Regions from separate parts of the Brevibacillus sp. HB1.2 genome, predicted to be linked through region 2. Evidence: riboswitches for the same ligand, from Rfam matches in the RefSeq annotation. Region 2 holds a riboswitch; each other region holds the start of a gene.

Region 1 (4,219 bases), on a different contig from region 2:
GAAACCATTTTTTGCGTGCTTGACTCATCCTACCCACCTCGTTTCCGTTCCCATGTATAGTTCTATATATTATGTCTCAAACCTAGAAAAAAACCGTCAGAGACAAAATCCCGACGGTCGTTAGTAATGGCTCCATCAGCCTTTTTCCTTCTGTCGCTCCCGAAAACGGCGCACCTTCATCAGGTTTCCGCACATTTTGTCATCACACCAGCGGCGCACCCGGTTGCGGCTTTCATCATAAAACACCCAGCGGCAATCCTCGTTGTCACATATTTTGATTCGCTCCAAATGCTGCTGGGCAAGCAGCTCCGCGAAAGAAGCCGCAATTTGTGCCATGACGAGAGGCCAGCCCTCTGTTGAGCTGGATTGCTTTTGCCCGTAGCCGCCCTCCTCATCTACATACAACACCTGTATATGAAAAGGGGCCTGAGCCAAAGCTCTGTTCAATTCCGCAAGATCGTCCTCTTGGATTCGGTCTCCACGGACAACAGCTTCCAGCATACGTCTCAAACGTTCGCGCAGCTGCAAAAGGGAAGCGGCACACTCCTCATTTATCGGAAGCGGAGCGGTTAGCTTGTATGTTTGCAAAAAGGATGACAGCCATTCCTGGTTCTCCAAACGATTTTCCGCACGACCAGAACCACGCCAATCCCGCCAATCACTATTTAAAAAATCGATACAAAGCCAGTCCATGTCATTATCTCTCCTGACGAAACCCTACATTTTTCTCTCTTGTATGACTATACAGAATATGGTAATATCTCTTTGTAACTATCGTAATCAAATTAACTGGTTACATCTTCATTTCTTACTGCTATTATAGCGTTTCATCAATCTGTTTCACAGACGAGGAGGAAGCGTATGAATCGGAAGGATTTGCTTTTGCATGGATGGGAATGTACGTATGACAAGGAAGACTGGTATCCACCCTTAAAAGAAGCGCTTTCCAGAGTATCAGCAGCCGAGGCCAGCTGGCGCCCTGTGGGAGAAGCAGCCAACACGATCTGGGAAAACATCAGCCACCTTCTTTATTACAAAGAACGCCTGTTGCATCGTCTATTGGGCACTGAATTTCCTAGCTCGGCTGAGACGAACGATGATACCTTCATCCCGTCCGGCGGTCCGGATGACGAAGACGCTTGGCAAGCTACCCTCTTGCGCATGGAAAGCGTCCATCGCCACATTCATGAAAAGCTTTCCTTGCTGACGGATGAGGATTTAAACCAGACGGCTACTTATACGCCCATTTACCAAACCGTGATGAGTCTGGTCCTGCATGATGCGTTTCATACGGGACAAATTGTCCAAATTCGCAAGTTACAAGGCTCTTGGCCTGCCAGACGCTCATTTGAATAACAAAATTTCACATTGATTAATCATAAACAATCCTTTATAGTTGATAAATCACATAATTTCATACATGTTATCCTCATCTTTCACGGTGAGGATAGAGGTCGCGGCTTTTATATCATCCTGTACGAGATTCAGAGAAAATCAATGACTCCAGGTAAGGAAAATCCGCCGAAGCTCATATCGCGTCTCTGTGCGATTGGGTTGGGGCTGTACTCGAAAGGGGCAGAACTGTCACGTTTGCATGCCAAGCAAGCGTGGTGAGCTATCTTCAGTGAAGGCTTGGTGGGGATTGGATGATACCGCCCTATGCCATTTTTTTGGCTATGGCGGTTTTTTCGTTTCCGACCTTCCTTCTCAAAAATCAAGAAAGGTCGTGCAAGTAGCTTATGTCACAAAATCAATTGCAACGTGGTTTAAAAGCCCGACACCTGACGATGATCGCCATCGGCGGCTCGATTGGGACGGGATTGTTTCTCGCGAGCGGAGGCTCGATTCATTCCGCCGGACCTGGTGGAGCTTTAGTTGCCTATCTCGCCATTAGTATCATGGTTTACTTTTTAATGACCAGCTTGGGGGAAATGGCGGCCTTCATGCCTGTTTCTGGTTCGTTTTCGACCTATGCCACACGGTTCGTCGATCCATCTCTCGGCTTTGCTCTCGGCTGGAACTACTGGTACAACTGGGCCATTACCATTGCCGTCGAGCTGTCAGCTTCCGCACTCATTATGAAATATTGGTTCCCGGATACCCCAGCGATATTGTGGAGCGCTTTGTTCCTCGGATTGCTGTTTGCCTTGAATCTCCTGTCTGTGAAAGCCTATGGAGAATCTGAATATTGGTTCGCCTTGATTAAAGTAGTAACGGTAATCGTCTTTATTATTGTTGGTGTGTTGATGATTTTTGGCATTATGGGCGGCCAAGCAGTCGGCCTCCAAAACTTCACCAAAGGCGACGCGCCATTCAATGGCGGCTTCATGGCCCTGCTCGGTGTCTTTATGATTGCCGGATTCTCTTTCCAAGGGACAGAGCTCGTTGGTGTCGCAGCTGGGGAGAGCGAAGACCCTGCCCGCAACATTCCGAAGGCCATCCGTCAAATTTTTTGGCGCATCCTACTCTTCTATATCCTCGCTATTTTGATCATCGGGTTGTTGGTTCCATACGATAATCCAAATCTGATCAGTGGCGACCTTACGGATATTGCGATCAGTCCGTTTACGATTGTTTTTGAAAATGCCGGATTTGCTTTTGCAGCATCCGTCATGAATGCCGTTATTCTTACGTCTGTATTGTCTGCTGGAAACTCTGGCATGTACGCCTCTACACGCATGCTGTGGAACTTGGCGAAAGAAGGAAACGCACCAAAATGGTTCGCAAAAGTAACAAGTAACGGCGTACCGATCAATGCCTTGATCTTGACTGCGCTCGTCGGCGCCCTTGCTTTTCTGTCCTCTCTGTTTGGGGAAGGCGAAGTGTACGTCTGGCTTCTAAATGCTTCCGGTATGTCAGGTTTCATCGCTTGGCTGGGCATTGCCATTAGTCACTACCGTTTCCGTAAAGCGTTTATCGCTCAGGGTCGTGACTTAAGCGAATTGCCTTATCGGGCAAAGTGGTTCCCGTTTGGACCGATTTTTGCCTTCATCATTTGCTGTATCGTTATTATTGGGCAAAACTACTCCGCATTCATGGGTGGAACGGTTGACTGGTATGGCGTCCTGGTCTCTTACATTGGCCTGCCACTCTTCTTAATCGTTTGGCTCGCTTATAAAATTACCAAAAAGACCGAGCTCGTCCCTCTTGAACAAGTAGACTTCAGCATGGATGAGCACACGAAATAATCGAAGAAATAAGTACGGACTTCCGTTCAGATAACGGAAGTCCTTTTTCATGTTTGCCAGCATATTAAAAACTGCCCAAAAATTGCCGATAGTATAGACAAGAAGCCATTGAGATCCGTTTCCTTCCGTTCTCACAACTCATACCAGTCATCTGATATAAGGTAACCAGATCTCCTGCCATCACGACTGAACATGAATCCATGTGAGGAGAGTAGAACATGCACATCCAATCGAATACCCGCTACCTAACCCCCCAGCTTTCAACTAACCAACTTGCACCCAAAATGGTGACAGGAACTCGTCTAGCATTGCCCGAGAACGATACAGTAGACCTTCGTTCTCACAAGGCACGAGAGCTCCCTGCTGATGTCATCGAGCATCACAGTGTCCAATTTTTCTTTAACACAGAGATTAATGAGCGTTTGGATAAAATTTTTGCAGATAAACCACCCGAGGCTCGCAAAGCCTTTGACCACATCCTGGAGCAAAACTTTTTCAACTCCCCATCCACCTACTCCGATGAAGAAAGAGCTGCTTTGGTAGAAGTCGGTTTAACCCAAGGCAAATATTTGGCAGACCAATACATGGCTGATGAAAATGCTGCTGAATTTTTGGATACCCTCCATTTGCTCGCTGGCGTTGCCAAAACACGAAAGGTTGACCCTGCAACCGGCAGTGTCAGCTACGTAGAGCTTCCGCAAAAACCACATGGGGCGCCGAGCGACTATGTTAACCCGTCCAAGCTGATGGAGCGGTATGACCCGGAAGCCTACAAAAAAATGCATGCGGCTACCAATCAAACAGAGAAAGTAAGCATGCTGATTCAATTCGTCAAAAAGCTGCAACATCGACCAGACTGGATCTCTCAATACCGGAACGAACAAGCTACGCTTCTTTCCGATTTAAAAAATACGAAAATCACTAACCGCTTTGAGAATGTAAATACAAAGGACGACACTGAATTTGTTCGTCGAATGAATACGCTCGCTGAAAATGCTTCCTTTTCTACCTTCACACCATTGCTTCAAACG
Region 2 (4,219 bases):
TATGTATTGGAAAAACCAATTCACAAGAACAAATAGATGCATAGCAGATATAGAGCAAAGAGGAGGGAGCAGCCATGAACAGCTCCTTAAAAGATAAGCTGGCCGTCCTGCCAGATAAGCCAGGCTGCTACCTGATGAAAAATGCGAGCGGGGAAATCATTTACGTAGGAAAAGCCAAGGTACTGAAAAACCGCGTCCGCTCTTATTTTACAGGCAGTCATAACGGGAAGACGCAGCTGTTGGTCAGTGAAATCGTGGACTTTGAGTACATTGTGGTATCCTCCGCGATTGAGGCGCTCATCCTCGAGTGCAACCTGATCAAGGAGCACGATCCGCGTTACAATGTCATGCTCCGCGACGACAAGACGTATCCGTACATCAAAATTACGAATGAGGCGCAGCCACGCCTGGAGATTACCCGTAAGGTATTAAAAGATAAAGCCAAGTATTTCGGTCCGTATCCGAATGCCGGAGATGCCTCCGAGGTGAAGAAGCTGCTGGATCGCCTCTATCCGTTGCGCAAGTGCCGCAATATGCCCAAGCAGGTTTGTCTTTACTACCATTTGGGACAATGTTTAGCGCCCTGTGTGTACGAGGTATCGGCAGAGGAAAATCAGCGTTTGGTGGATGAAATCAGCCGGTTCCTCGATGGTGGCCACGAGGAAATGAAGCAAACTCTCACGGAAAAAATGCTGCAAGCCGCTGAAAACATGGAGTTCGAACGAGCCAAGGAATATCGCGATCAGATCAAGAGCATCGAAGCGGTGATGGAGAAGCAGAAGATCACGTTCACGGATACGGTAGACCGCGATATTATCGGATTTGCTGTGGAAAAAGGCTGGATGTGCATTCAAGTGTTCTACATGCGAAAAGGGAAGATGATCGAGCGTCAGACGACTTCCTTTCCATACTATGGAAGCGAAACCGAGGACTTTATGTCTTATGTGAGCCAGTTCTACTACGATAAACAAAATGCGCTACCAAAAGAAATTTTGCTCCCGCAAGAGAGTGAACCGGAGCTTTTGGGTGAGTGGCTGGGCATCAAAGTCCATGCTCCGAAAAGAGGCAAAAAGCATGAGCTCGTGAAGATGGCTTCCGAGAACGCCCGTATTGCTTTGCAGGAGAAGTTCGCGCTGATGTCCAAGGACGATGCTCGTACAGTCCAAGCGGTACACAATCTTGGTCACATTTTAGGGATTCCGGTTCCTCATCGAATTGAAGCGTTTGACAACTCCAACATTCAGGGAACAGAGCCTGTGTCTGCAATGATTGTGTTTACAGATGGTCGCCCTGACAAAAAGGAATACCGCAAATTCAAGATCAAAACCGTCGAGGGGCCAGATGATTACGGCTCCATGCGCGAAGTGGTTCGCCGTCGTTACTCACGCCTGCTGAAAGAAAACCAGCCGATGCCTGACCTGATAGTGATCGATGGTGGAAAAGGCCAAATCAGTGCGGCTATGGACGTGCTGGAAAACGAGCTGGGTCTCTATATTCCCGTCTGTGGACTTGCGAAGGACGAGAAGCACCGTACCGCTCAGCTCATGTACGGAGATCCGCCAGAGCCTGTGAATCTTAGACGTGATAGCTATGAGTTTTATTTGTTGCAGCGCATCCAAGATGAAGTCCACCGTTTTGTTATTACATTCCACAGACAATCCCGGACAAAAACGATGCTCTCCTCGCAGTTAGATGAGATCCCGGGTATCGGTGAGAAGCGACGCAAGCTGTTGTTCTCTCATTTTGGCTCGTTGAAAAAAATGCGAGAGGCGACCGTTGAAGACTTCCGCCAATTAGGGATCGGTGACAAGCTGGCAAAAGAAATCATCGGGCATCTGCGCAAGCTGGACACATAGCACATGTAACTTTTTGAACAACCTCTAAAAAGGAATTGATCCATTTTTAGACTCATGATATAATCCGATTCAAACAGAATAGTTAGCCTCACTTCCATTATGGAGTGAGGTAGAGGCGCGAAAACCAAGAGTACCACCCTGAGATCGGGAATCTGTGAAGGGGACGGGAAAGGGGAATTCGCCGAAGTGTGGAGGGAAACCCGCTTTTCTCCATGCTGGGTCTGCGTTGAACAAATGCAGGACTGTCATCTGCACAATGACCAATTGTCAGATGGAGAGCTATCTCACGGTGTGTCAATGTGAGTTTTGATGGTGATGACTGTCAATCTTCGTTGTCCGCGTGTATTGGGAGGGAGGAACCGGTATGTCGAAACAGTAGGCAGCGGCAGGTCTTATTCCTTGTCGGTGCCTTTTTTGTAAAATAAAATGCAAGATTTTTCCTTATAGAGAGAATAGTGAAAAACCATACGATACGAGATAAATACCAACATTGGATATGAGAAAAAGGGAGAGAAGCCGCATGGGGTTGATCGTGCAGAAATATGGAGGCACCTCTGTAGGTACCATTGAGCGAATTTTACGAGTTGCGGATCGAATTGTCAGCTACAAAGAGGAAGGGCATGATGTGGTAGTCGTTGTTTCTGCAATGGGCAAATCTACTGACGTGTTGGTAGATATGGCCAAGCAGATAAGCGCATACCCATCCGAGCGTGAAATGGATATGCTGCTGACCACGGGGGAGCAGGTATCGATCGCGCTTTTGTCGATGGCCTTGCATACAAAAGGCTACGACGCCATTTCTCTTACGGGCTGGCAGGCTGGAATCACCACGGAGGCGATTCACGGAAGAGCACGGATCAAGCAGATTGATCCAGAGCGGATTCAATCCGAGCTCGGCCGTGGTCGTGTGGTGATCGTGGCAGGATTCCAAGGGATCAGTGACGAAGGTGAAATTACGACGCTCGGCCGCGGTGGATCGGATACATCTGCGGTTACACTCGCAGCGAGCTTGAACGCTGAGAAATGCGAAATCTTTACAGACGTGTCCGGGGTGTATACAGCTGATCCGCGAGTGGTTCCAGCTGCGAGCAAGCTGGATACGATCTCGTATGATGAGATGCTGGAGTTGGCGAACCTCGGTGCAGGGGTTCTTCATCCAAGGTCAGTAGAGGCTGCGAAAAAATACAAGGTAAGGCTGGTCGTCCGCTCCAGCTTTACTGCCGAAGATGGTACGTACGTTGAGGAGGTTGCCAACATGGAAACAGGAAGAGTAGTAAGTGGAGTTGCACACGATGAAGATGTAGCCAAAATCACGGTTGTCGGCATGCCTGCCAAGGTCGGGACGCTCTCCCGTCTGTTCAATACGCTGGCGGACAATCAGGTGAACGTCGATATCATTATCCAAAGCTCTTATGATGCGTCTGTTACGAATATTTCTTTTACAGTTGCAGCGGATGACCTGAAAAAAGCACTGGATACGCTGGACAGAAACAAAAACGAGCTTGGCTTTGAAAAAGTCGATTTCGAGGAAGGCTTGACCAAGGTATCGATTGTTGGCTCAGGCATGATCAATAATCCAGGGGTAGCTGCCGAAATGTTCCGTGTCCTGGCAGAAAAAGAAATTTCTATTAAAATGGTATCTACGTCTGATATCAAGGTTTCTTGTGTCATTCCAGCAGCCTTGACGGAGCTGGCTGTTCGCAGTCTTCATTCGGCATATGGTCTGGATGTCGAGGAAACCGCGGTCGTGCACGGAGTATAAAACATGGATGCTCCCTCTCCCTTTGTTATAGGTAGAGGGGGCATTTTCTTCATGACGCCACTTGTACAGATATACGTATGTCAGAGGAGCTTTCCATTTCGATTTTGCTGAACGCTTCTCTTTCTTTCCATTGCTCAATCATACCAGCAATGATCCCAGCCTCAAAAGAAAGACTGAATCCTAGTCTTTCGATAGACTGGTAGCTAAAAATGGAATGAGTAAGCGAATAGACGATAGTTTGCCCGGACTCCTCCACGACGTCGAGCTGGCCTAATCCGAGCCGAATAAAAGGCATAATCGGGCCTGTTGCAGATTGAATGGGGATTTGGCGGCCCATATTTTTTCCAATCCAATAGAGAATATGGTTTTCACTATCGCCTAGCAGGGTGCTAGTCAACGTTTCGCGTAGAAGATGATAGCCAAGATAGGGCATATTCATTCTTTCCGCATAGGGAATGGTCTCTGGCGGCAACAGTGCTGCAAGCTGATCCTTCTCTTTCATATGTGCTTCCCTCCTGTCTGTACTAGATTATGAGGAGGGACTCGCATTCATGACATCTTAATAGAAAAAATAGCTGGACTAAACAAAGTTATTCTATCA
Region 3 (4,219 bases), on a different contig from region 2:
TGGGGCAGCTTTTTCAAATAATCGAGCAAGTATTGTTGCGTCTTCACTTCAGCGAAGCCTGGCTCCGGTATTTGGTGCAAGTCTCGGCGAATTTGTGTAAACAAGGAAGTCGTCATGGTCTACGCCTCCTTTTTCGTACCTGTTCTTGCTGTTAATTGCTCCTCAAACACAGCAAGAAAACGGTCCACATCGGCTTTTGTCAACGTCAGTGGCGGAAGCAGACGAACAATCGTTTTCTGCGTCACGTCAACGAGAATTCCTTCGTCAAGCAATGCTTGCTGCAAGTGGCTTACCTCTTCCGGGGTGGAAGAGAGCGGAATTCCAACCATCAAGCCTTTTCCGCGAAGGGATTGCAGCTGATCTGGAAGACGCGTTCGCAGCGCTTCCAAGCCCGCCCACAGGTACGCAATCACTTCTTCTACGTGAGCGCTGAAGGCTGGATCAAGCAATTCGTCCAACACGACATTCCCTAGGGCAGCAGACAGTGGCGATGGTGCAAAAGTCGTTCCGTGATCCCCCGGTTTGAACTGGTTCATCAGCTTTGGGCCAGCGATGACACCGCCGAGGGGAAGCCCTCCCCCTATGCCTTTGGCAAAAAGGATCAGGTCTGGCGTTACGCCTGCATGCTCATAAGCAAACAGCTTTCCTGTTCTGCCCATTCCTGTCTGGATCTCGTCCATGACAAAGAGCATGCCTTCATGTTCACAGATCGCAGCTACCTCTCGCAAGAACGCTTCCGTTAACGGCACGACACCGCCAGAACCCAAGACTGGCTCCATGAGGACCGCAGCGGGTCTTGCTTCCTGGCAAATCGCTCGCAATCCTTCCGTGTCTTCCACATCCAGTTCATAAACAGGAAAAGCCGGCTGAGGAAAGTCTTGATAGACGTGAGCCTGCCTCGTCAGACGCACTGCTCCGAGTGTTCGCCCGTGAAAACTGTTGCGTAAGACAACGATGCCTTCACGACCTGCTCCCTCGTTCTTCGTCCATTTGTGAATCAGCTTGATCGCAGACTCTGTAGCCTCTGCACCAGAGTTGGTGAAAAACACTTTTCCACTAATGCTGTTCGCAACCAAACGCTCGGCCAAACGAATAGCGGGCTTATTTAAAAATACATTGGAAATATGCAAGAAGCGCTCTCCCTGCTCACGCAGAGCCTGTACAATGCGCGGATGAGAATGCCCCAGAACGTTTACCGCGAGTCCGGTAAACAAGTCGAGGTAGCTCTTTCCATTCGTATCGTACAAGTAATTTCCTTCGCCTTTTTCTATGGCAATCGGAAGTCTTTTGTAAGAGGAGACGATATATTGTTCATCGAGCGAACGCCAGTCCATGTGCACTCTCTCCCTTACAGCTGACGTAGCTCCTGCTTGATCTCTGTCTTGGAACGAGTTTTTTCATCGATTTGCTTGATCACACGAGCAGGCGTTCCCGCAACTACTACGTATGGAGGTACATCTTCAATCACGACAGCACCCGCTGCAACGACAGCACCTTTTCCTACGCGAACACCTTCCAGAATGACAGCATTTGCTCCGATGACAACATCGTCTTCGACAACAACTGGCTGTGCAGATGGTGGCTCGATAACGCCTGCGATAACCGATCCAGCGCCGATGTGGCAGTTTTTCCCGATGGTTCCACGTCCACCTACAACAACATTCATGTCGATCATCGTACCTTCACCGATAACTGCGCCGATGTTAATGGAAGCACCCATCATGATGACCGCATTGTTACCGATTGTCACTTGGTCACGGATAATTGCGCCTGGCTCAATACGTGCTTGAATTCCTTTTGTATCCAGCAATGGAATAGCGGAGTTGCGGCGGTCGCTTTCTACCACATAATCTTCAATTTTGTCTGCGTTAGCAGCGAGCACTGGCTCAATCTCTTTCCACTCACCAAAAACAACACCAGTAGGACCAGTAATGAAGGCTTTGGAGCTCGCACCAAAGTCGATTCCCTCCAGGTTCCCTTTCACATATACCTTCACTGGTGTTTTCTTTTCGCTTTTTTGAATAAACGCGATAATTTCGTTGGCATCCATCATGTTCATGGTTACATCCTCCTCAAAATAACAGCATGGTAAATCAAAAAAAGCAATGAGTGCATTCGCTATCTCATTGCTCTTACTACTACAGAAGCAAATCATAAATAGCGCTCCACAAAAAGACTTTAGGTCCCTTGTGACAGGATGATCATTTTTCATGAGACACCCCAGCCTGTGCTACGTAGGGGCATAGCATAAGCTTCGGCGCTTTAGCCTTTCTTCCTTCTCCTGCCCCCTGGCAGATTGCGAAAAGACTTACTCTTCTTCGGCGCACCTCTATTTAGAGTACATTATTATAATTTTATTTAACTCTACCAAAATCAATGAAACGTGGCAATAAGAAAAAAGTTATTGACAACGATTCTCATTTTCATTATTTTTATTGATGAGAATGATACTCATTATCTGAATTGGAGGTTTTACGTTTTATGAGCATTTTGATGGTATACGCGAGCATGACAGGGAATACTCAAGAAATTGCTGAAGCAATTGCAGAAGGTATTCGTTCAACTGGTGCTGAGCTGGAGATAAAAGAAGTGATGGATGCGAACGCAAAAGAACTCGAAGCTTACGACGGAATCTTGCTTGGTGCCTACACATGGGGCGACGGTGAACTGCCAGACGAATGCCTGGATTTTTATGAGGAAATGGACAATATTGACCTCAGCGGGAAAAAGGTTGTTGCTTTTGGCTCTTGCGACTCCGCTTACGAGCATGTCGGTGCAGCTGTTGATATTTTGCTGAAAAAGGCGAGCGAGCGTGGTGCGGAAACTCCTCTGGAAGGTTTGAAAATCGAGCTTTCTCCTACTGCAAAAGAAGTGGAAACGTGCAAAGCATTTGGGGTGTCATTTGTTGAATTGCTCGGCTAATTGATGTTTCCCAAATACTCTGGCACATGCTATACTATCAATCCAACTTTTTAAGGAGGATTGATCTCATGTCACTACATACGGACGAGATTCTCTTACGGCCTCTCCAACAACAAGACGCAGCCGAGCTCCTAGAGCTTCGGCTGCGTAATCATGACTTTCTCCAACCATTTGAACCAATCCGCCCCGCTTCATTTCTGACCCTCATAGGACAGCAAGAACAGATTTCACAAGCGCAGATTGATTTTGAACGTGGTACTGCCTATGCTTTCGGCGTATTCTCCCGAGAATCCGGAAAGATGATTGGACGTGTAGCGTTGTCGAATGTCGCACGTGGCGCATGGCAAAATGCGACGATTGGCTACTTTATGGATCAGGCGTGCAATGGCAAAGGTTATACGACATCAGCAGTAAATCTCGCCCTCCGCTTTGCTTTAACGGATGCTGGGCTGCACAGAGTACAAGCTGCTGTTATGCCTCGCAATCAAGCTTCCATTCGCGTCTTGGAAAAAAACCGTTTTCGCCAGGAAGGGCTTTCGTTACGCTTTTTGCAAATTAACGGTGTATGGGAAGACCATCTCCTGTACGCTCTTACTGCTGAGGAGTGGGCTCAGTAATTTCCTCCCTCATTTCGCTCTCTCGTAGCCGCTCCAGGATACGCCGTTTGCGGTACAGCATCATCCCCGCTTCGGCGACATCCTGTACGGTTGAACGGTTCAAATACGCCCCGAACAAAACACCTGCAATCGGCACCATTTGAAACAATTTTTTCCACCCAAAGTTTTCTGTGTACGTTACCACGACTTCACGCCATCCTTGCAATTGAGCCATAACCTCTCTCTGCGCATTTGGATCATCAAAGCGGGAGAGCTCAGCGAGTATCGCTTTTTTCCCTACAATGTCTGATGAAGCAAACTGCAAGCATTTGACGACAAACAGCCGCTCTCTTTTCTCTTCAGGTCGATAGCCATAGGCAAGAGCCATCTCTTGTAATACTTTAAGGGATGTCCCCATCAATAAAGGGATATCGATCGCGAGGGTAAAAATCCCTCCGAAGCCAGTCGTGGCACCTTGTACCGTGGCAAAATTCGCACGTGAATCCTTTAACTCCATTGCGACATCATTCATGATCGTAAGCGGTACAGCGGCAATCTTTTCTTTGTCAACAACAGACGCCCCCTGTCCCTCTAACCGTTTGCCAAACCGCTTGTAAATCGGTTCATCCTGCACCAAATAAGTTCCACCTGTCTCAAGAAAGGCTGCCATTTCATCTACGGCTTTTCCCAGCTTCTCTTGA

The links. Region 2 has a riboswitch for lysine ahead of HPY28_RS09500 (aspartate kinase). Riboswitches for the same ligand answer to the same signal wherever they lie in the genome.
Region 1: another riboswitch for lysine. It lies ahead of HPY28_RS21220 (amino acid permease); the one in region 2 lies ahead of HPY28_RS09500 (aspartate kinase).
Region 3: another riboswitch for lysine. It lies ahead of dapD (2,3,4,5-tetrahydropyridine-2,6-dicarboxylate N-acetyltransferase); the one in region 2 lies ahead of HPY28_RS09500 (aspartate kinase).

Annotation. Positions count from the first base shown of each region.
Region 1 is NZ_JABMIU010000010.1:150,612-154,830, forward strand. It holds gene HPY28_RS21205 (alpha/beta fold hydrolase) at 1-28, opposite strand, end outside; gene HPY28_RS21210 (CGNR zinc finger domain-containing protein) at 136-693, opposite strand; gene HPY28_RS21215 (DinB family protein) at 862-1,356, shown strand; lysine riboswitch at 1,441-1,626, shown strand; gene HPY28_RS21220 (amino acid permease) at 1,740-3,188, shown strand; gene HPY28_RS21225 (hypothetical protein) at 3,407-4,219, shown strand, end outside.
Region 2 is NZ_JABMIU010000003.1:298,440-302,658, forward strand. It holds gene HPY28_RS09490 (DUF2164 domain-containing protein) at 1-36, shown strand, start outside; gene uvrC (excinuclease ABC subunit UvrC) at 75-1,856, shown strand; lysine riboswitch at 1,959-2,146, shown strand; gene HPY28_RS09500 (aspartate kinase) at 2,377-3,618, shown strand; gene HPY28_RS09505 (YslB family protein) at 3,668-4,120, opposite strand.
Region 3 is NZ_JABMIU010000002.1:451,137-455,355, forward strand. It holds gene HPY28_RS07070 (N-acetyldiaminopimelate deacetylase) at 1-116, opposite strand, end outside; gene HPY28_RS07075 (aspartate aminotransferase family protein) at 120-1,334, opposite strand; gene dapD (2,3,4,5-tetrahydropyridine-2,6-dicarboxylate N-acetyltransferase) at 1,349-2,059, opposite strand; lysine riboswitch at 2,151-2,340, opposite strand; gene HPY28_RS07085 (flavodoxin) at 2,482-2,922, shown strand; gene HPY28_RS07090 (GNAT family N-acetyltransferase) at 2,991-3,539, shown strand; gene HPY28_RS07095 (EcsC family protein) at 3,514-4,219, opposite strand, start outside.